2 regions of the Arthrobacter sp. IK3 genome follow, and region 1 is predicted to be linked to the other one. Evidence: riboswitches for the same ligand, from Rfam matches in the RefSeq annotation. Region 1 holds a riboswitch; the other holds the start of a gene.
What was found. A riboswitch is a leader RNA that binds a small molecule or an ion and turns the genes downstream of it on or off. The one in region 1 is predicted to bind cyclic di-AMP.
Positions count from the first base shown of each region.

Region 2: it holds a riboswitch for cyclic di-AMP, as region 1 does, so the genes downstream of both, ACSLGO_RS16940 (M23 family metallopeptidase) here and ACSLGO_RS08740 (C40 family peptidase) in region 1, are expected to answer to the same signal.

Region 1 covers NZ_JBPPSW010000005.1:194,032-197,231, forward strand. Annotated here, with positions in the region: gene ACSLGO_RS08725 (DNA alkylation repair protein) at 1-178, opposite strand, end outside; gene ACSLGO_RS08730 (hypothetical protein) at 318-665, opposite strand; gene ACSLGO_RS08735 (hypothetical protein) at 940-1,359, shown strand; cyclic di-AMP (ydaO/yuaA leader) riboswitch at 1,867-2,032, shown strand; gene ACSLGO_RS08740 (C40 family peptidase) at 2,036-2,962, shown strand.
Region 2 covers NZ_JBPPSW010000014.1:89,985-93,184, forward strand. Annotated here, with positions in the region: gene ACSLGO_RS16935 (NlpC/P60 family protein) at 1-194, opposite strand, end outside; cyclic di-AMP (ydaO/yuaA leader) riboswitch at 198-354, opposite strand; gene ACSLGO_RS16940 (M23 family metallopeptidase) at 480-1,244, opposite strand; cyclic di-AMP (ydaO/yuaA leader) riboswitch at 1,248-1,457, opposite strand; gene ACSLGO_RS16945 (metal-dependent transcriptional regulator) at 1,543-2,244, opposite strand; gene serC (phosphoserine transaminase) at 2,469-3,200, shown strand, end outside.

The DNA of each region.
Region 1 (3,200 bases):
CGTAGGAGGGATAGGACTCGGTGAGTGCCGTGGCAAGGACATCCGTCCTGCCGCGGAGCGAAAGCGCGTTGAGCTCCGGCACCACTCCATGCAGCCGGTCGAGCCCCGGTGCCGGGGCGGCAGCGGCGAGGCTGCGCTGCAGGGCGGCTACTTCGGCAGGGCCCAGCAAATCATCCATGGCGCCCAAGGCAGTCCCCCGCAATCAGCCGTAGGAACCCGGCAATCCGGGTCAGCGAACCGCCGCTGGTTCCCGCGGCGGTTTCCCATCCTAGCGCTGCCGGGCATGCTCCGGCCGCTGCGCCCGGGGGGACGCCGACTCAGAGGTTGGCGTCCGTGTAGCTGCCGCGGGCACGCTCAGCAGGGGCGGGCGCATCGGAGGCGGATCCAAAAACGGCAGTGTAGCTGTCTACAGCTGCTGCAGGGGTTCGGTGTTCCGCGCCGTCAAACCGTGCGGTGTAGCCGTGGCCGGAGGCGGCGCCGGACAGGAGAGCATGCCGGTGTGCGGGAACTGACCCGGGCCGGCCGAAGGCTGCAACGTAATTGCCGCCCAGCGCAGCGAGGCGCCCGGCCGGAACGGTCCGTTCAATGCGGCTCTGGCCCTGCTGCCGCACTGCGGCCCGGTGCTGGATGGTGCGGGCGGGGGCGGAAGTGGTTGTCTCGAACATTGTTCTCCTCATGGGTCGGAGGCCGGGCAGCCGGGCAGCACAAAGTGCACCGGCTCCTGGGCGGCGTTGCGTCAAAAGTGGGAGCAGCCCGTCTGGCCGGGCTGCACGGGTCCTCGGTCCATTCGCGGGTGACCGGCTGTGGACGGGAAGGCCTGGCGGTAGGCGTCAGGCGTTGATAAGACTCTAGCAGTTATTCTGAGTCATTCATAAAAAGCGGGATGTCATTCACCTCTCATTTCTGCCGGGTCCAGCCGCCGCGGATAGAGTTGGCAGCATGAGCAGCACGCCCGCACGGACCCGTAGACCCGTCTTTCTCCTCATCCCGCTGGGCGCGCTGGCCGGCGTGGCGCTCGCCATGGTCAACTTCCAGCTCACTACCGCCTCCCTCGTCGAGCCTGGAGACCTCTCCAGCTATGTCCTCTGGACTATCGTGGGCGGCGCGGCCCTGGGTGGATCGTTCGCCTGCCCCGCCAGCGCAGCCGCATACGTGGGAGCTTCAGCGGGTAAATCCCCGCGGTTCTGTGCAGGCGCTGCTGGTGGGGCCCTGGCGGCGTGCTGGCTGCTGTACGCAGCCGTGTCAGCCTCCGGAGGAACGCCGGTCACCTGGCTGCTGCCTACCGCTGCCGCCCTTACTACTGCTGGCGGCATGTGGGTCATCTGGACTGCGGTCCGGCGCTCCGTTCCCCGCGCGTAAGGCAGCGCGGGGTCTCCGTCGCAGCGCCGGTCAATCCGGGCTAATAGTGTGTGAATCACCACTACGCCTAAGGGTTGAGTGCGGCATAACTGTGATCTGCAACCATCCCCGCCTGCAGGCCGGCGGGACCGTACCTGCCGGCCCGCTGGAGACCATTCAGGCGGCTGAAATGGGGAATTCCTTCACTGCGCCCCACTCTCCGGCGAGGTGTCGTTCCCCTTGAATCCGGGGCTTTTGCCCCGCACCCGGACCGGCCATGCCGTCCTGCCGACCCCGCGGCAAAGCGCCGTCAGCGACCGCCCGGGGGCCCATATCGGACCCGGCTGGCATGTGGCGCGCGGGACTGCTGTGATAAGACTAGACAGCAAGGTGCTCAGCTAACACGCGTGACTCACTGCACACAATGGCAACACGGCGTCGTTACCGAATTGCAATCAAAAAGAAATTGCTGTTAGTGTCCTTGGCATGCCGCAGTCCTGATGCGGCGCCCCGGGCTCGTTACCTAGCTCTGCCGCTTGGCCGGGGTCCCTTTTGCAATACGACGGCAGGGGCGGGGGAACCAATTTTTTGGGTCCTTTGAATCCTTGGGGTTAAGCCGACCGGATGAGACCGGCGGCCGGGTGACTCCCATCCGAACCCGACAGCTCACCTCGCAGGTATAGGGAGAGGTAATACCTTGTCTTCTAAGAATCGCGGACGTCACTGCGCAGAGTCCAGCATCTGGACCAGCATCGCAAAGGCAGCACCCGTCAAGGCACGCACTGTAACCGGAACCGCAGCAGCCGTCGTAGCAGGCTCAGGCCTCATGTTCGGCATGGCAGCACCGGCACAGGCCAGCGCAGTCATCAACGAAACCCCGGCACCGGCAGCCAGCACCTTCGCTCCGGCCGCCCAGCCCGCAGCCCCCCAGCCCGCGGTTGCCCCGGCAGCTGAAACCCCGGCTCCGGCGGCGGCCGTAACCCACACCGTAGTGTCAGGTGACACGCTGAGCGAAATCTCGGCCTCCTACGGCGTCACCCTGGACAGCGTCCTGGCGCTGAACGGGCTGTCGCTGGCGTCCATCATCTACCCCGGTGACGTCATCACTGTTTCCGGTGAGGCCGCCGCAGCTCCGGCCGTGGCCGCAGCACCGGTGGAGACCTACGTTCCGGCTGAGACCTATGCGGCTCCGGCCGAGGCCGCAGCCCCCGCTGCTTCGTACACCGATCCCGGCACCTTTACCGGTTACGAGAGCAACGTCACCACGCAGGCTGTGACCCCGGCACCCGCCGCGGCAGCTTCCGGCGCCGGCGCAATCATGGTCAGCTCCGCCTACTCCCAGCTCGGCGCCATGCAGGACTGCACCGTCCTGGTGGAGCAGGCACTGCGCGCTGCAGGCCACTCGGTGGGCGACCTGTCCCCCGCACAGCTGGCTGCCTACGGCACCCCGGTCTCCGACCCGCAGCCCGGCGACATGATCTACTACGCCAACGGCGGAGCCGGTGTCCCCCACATCGCCATCTACATCGGCGACGGCCAGGCCATCCACAGCGGGATGAACGGTAACCAGACCGTTATCGCAACCGCAAACCTCGGCTCCGGCCCCGTCTACTACCGCGCATAGTCTGCGTAGCCGCCGGTTCTTGCCGGCAGCACCCAGGGCGCCCCTTTCGGATCCCGAAGGGGGCGCCCTGCTTTAATGCCGCGGGCATCCCTGGCAGATCCGGGAACCCGGATCAGCCCGCTCTGCTCCAGGCAGGGTGCTCAAGCCCCGAACGTGAAATAATGGAACATGCCAGACTCGCGGCCGGCAGAACCTTCACCCATGTGCTGGTACCGCCTCCGCGCTCCCGCCACTTCGC
Region 2 (3,200 bases), on a different contig from region 1:
GCCTGGCGGTCGGTCGAGACCGGGGCTGCCTGGGCCGGCATACCTGCGGCCAGGACGAGGCCGGAAGCAGCGACGACGACGGCGGCCTGGCGACCTACGGAGCCTGCGTTGGCGGTAACAGCTTTGGACAGCGCGGTAAACGGAGTTACCGGCGCAGTGGCGGCACGACGGCGGCCGGAATTGACTGATGACACAGTTTTGCCTCTCCCAATGCCTACGAGGTGAGCTGTCGGATTCGGATGGGAGTCACCCGGTTGCTGGACTGCTAGGTCCGGCAACTTAACCCCAAGGGCTTCTTACGAAACCCGAAATTGGTTCCCCCGCCTCTGCCATGCGATTTTGCGAACGGATCTCGGACAGTGGCAGAGCTCGGCAATCTGTTCGAGAGTGTCTGATCTTTGGCGAATCAGGCACGGTGACGAGAATATAACAACATCACTGAAATGTCACGCTCAGGTCACGAAAGCGTGTTGGAGCGGTCACAACCAGCCCAGGGGGTCGACGGGAGTGCCGTTTACGAGTACTTCGAAGTGCAGATGGCAGCCGGTTGAAGCGCCCGTGGTGCCGCTGGCACCCACCAGATGGCCGCGCTCCAGGGTGTCCCCAACGGAGACACTGATGGCGGAGAGATGGTTGTAGGTGGTTTCAACGCCGTTACCGTGATCCACCACAACGCGGTTGCCGCCGCCCAGTGCATGCCAGCCGGCTGACTTCACCGTGCCGGCCGCAGCCGCGGTCACTTCGGTGCCGCATGCTGCGGCGAAGTCCTGGCCCGTGTGCAGTTCCCCGGCGGTGCCGGTAATGGGACTGACCCGGTAGCCGAAGGAGGACGTCTGGACCAGGTCCGAACTCAGCGGGGTGGCCAGCGTTCCCTTGGCCGCGGCCGGGATCACGTCCGTACCGGCCACGGTCAGGCTGCGGAGCTTGGCATCCGGATCAAACTTGGAGCTCAGTGCGGTCCGCTCGAAGTCCAGGACAGCGTTGGCGTCCGCGGAGACCGGGTCTGCGGCAACCGGCTGCGGCTCGACAGCCGGATCGGTGGCTGCCGCCGTCGTCGGTACCGCTACCGTCAGCACCAGCCCGGAGGCGGCAGCGGCAATGGCGAACTTCTGGGCAGCTCCGCCGATGGGGCGGTGTACGGGTTCGGCGCGGCGCCTTCCGGTGGTCCGGACGGCGGTGCGTGGGCGCAGTTCAGCAGCTGGCGATTCAGCCCTGCGCCTGCCCGAAGCAGCATGCTTCGACAAGTGTTTCCCTCTCTAACAAGCCTGCGAAGTTAGCTGTCGGATTCGAGTAGAGAAACTCGGCCCACGACGCACGTACAGTCCGGTGAGGATTGTGCCGTGCTGCTCGAAGGGCTTCACCCCAAGACAGTAATACTGCCGGTTGGTGGGTCCTCCGCCCCTGCCCGCGAACGGTTGCACCTGCGGTCCAGTGGCAGGGTTAGGCTGTTGGACCGGTGAACGGTGTTGTTGCTGTAGTCAGATGCCACTATAGGGGAAAAAGCCCAAAAGATACCATTCCGTTATCTGGAGCGGCGGCAGGTCACGAAGCGGGCGCGGAGACAAACACGTGCGAAGCCACTTCCGCGGGCAGTTCCAGGGCACCCTCGATGCCCGGCACGCGGACGGAGATGTAGCCTCCCACCACCTCGGCGGTGATGGTGGCACCCGGACGCAGGCCGGCTTCGTCGAGCTGGGTCAAGAGCTCCGGATCCACCTGGATCGGTTCGGCCAGGCGTTCAAGGAGCATTGGCTGACCGGCGCTGACCTCCGATACAGCGGAGAGCAGGTCCCGGTACGGAGTAAGCGGCTGGAGTGCTGCCTCCCCGCCAAGGGCTTCCAGGCCCGGAATCGGATTGCCGTACGGGGACTCCGTGGGCTTACCCAGCAGGTCATACAGCCGGCGCTCCACCCGCTCGCTCATGACATGTTCCCAGCGGCAGGCCTCGTCGTGGACATAGGCCCAGTCCAGGCCGATCACGTCTGCCAGCAGGCGCTCAGCGAGGCGGTGCTTGCGCATGACTTCGGTGGCGCGCCGCCGTCCAAGGTCCGTCAGTTCAAGCTGACGGGTACCGGAGACCACCACCAGCCCGTCCCGTTCCATCCGGCCAATGGTCTGGGAAACGGTGGGACCGGAGTGGCGCAGGCGCTCGGCGATCCGGGCCCGCAAAGCCACGATGTTCTCTTCTTCCAGCTCAAGGATCGTCCGAAGATACATCTCAGTTGTGTCGATGAGGTCCGTCATGACCAGCCACTCCTAGCAATCGTGCAAAAGAGAATCACCACAGCGGCGCAGAACGCGCCGGCAGTTTTGTTTCCACGTTAGCCCATGGCCGCAAACCCGGCTGAATTACCGCATCTGCTGATCCCGTGCCCGAGGGCCGGTCATAAATAGGACCGGGACGGGCACGGGGTGTTGAATGGAAGGGTACGTGAAGCACCCTGCCAACCCGCTTGGAGCATACAGAAATGGGCGATACCGCCGTTACGATTCCCGCTGAACTTCTCCCCAGGGACGGGCGCTTCGGAGCCGGTCCTTCCAAGGTCCGTCCGGAGCAAATCCAGGCGCTGTCCGACGCCGGAACCAAGCTGCTCGGAACATCCCACCGCCAGGCCCCGGTCCGGAACCTTGTGGGAAGCGTCCGCGAAGGCCTCTCCCACCTCTTCTCCGCGCCTGAGGGCTACGAAGTTGTCCTCGGCGTCGGCGGTTCCACTGCCTTCTGGGACATTGCGTCCTTCGGCCTGGTGGAGAATAAGGCCCAGCACCTGTCATTCGGCGAATTCGGCTCCAAGTTCGCCGCGGCCACCAACAAGGCACCGTTCCTTGCCGCATCCAGCATCATCAAGGCCGAGCCGGGCACGCGTCCCGAGGCGGTTGCCGAAGAGGGCGTGGATGTCTACGCCTGGCCCCAGAACGAAACATCCACCGGTGTGGCCGCTCCGGTCCGCCGCGTTGCAGGCGCCGACGAAGGTTCGCTGGTCCTGATTGACGCCACTTCCGCTGCCGGCGGCCTGGACGTGGACCTCGCGGAGTCTGACGTGTACTACTTTGCTCCGCAGAAGAACTTCGCTTCCGACGGCGGACTGTGGCTGGGCATGTTCTCCCCCGCAGCGCTTGAGCGCGCCGCGCGGATCAATGCCTCCGACCGCTGGATCCCGGATTTCCTGAACCTGCAGACCGCTGTGGACAACTCCCGGCTG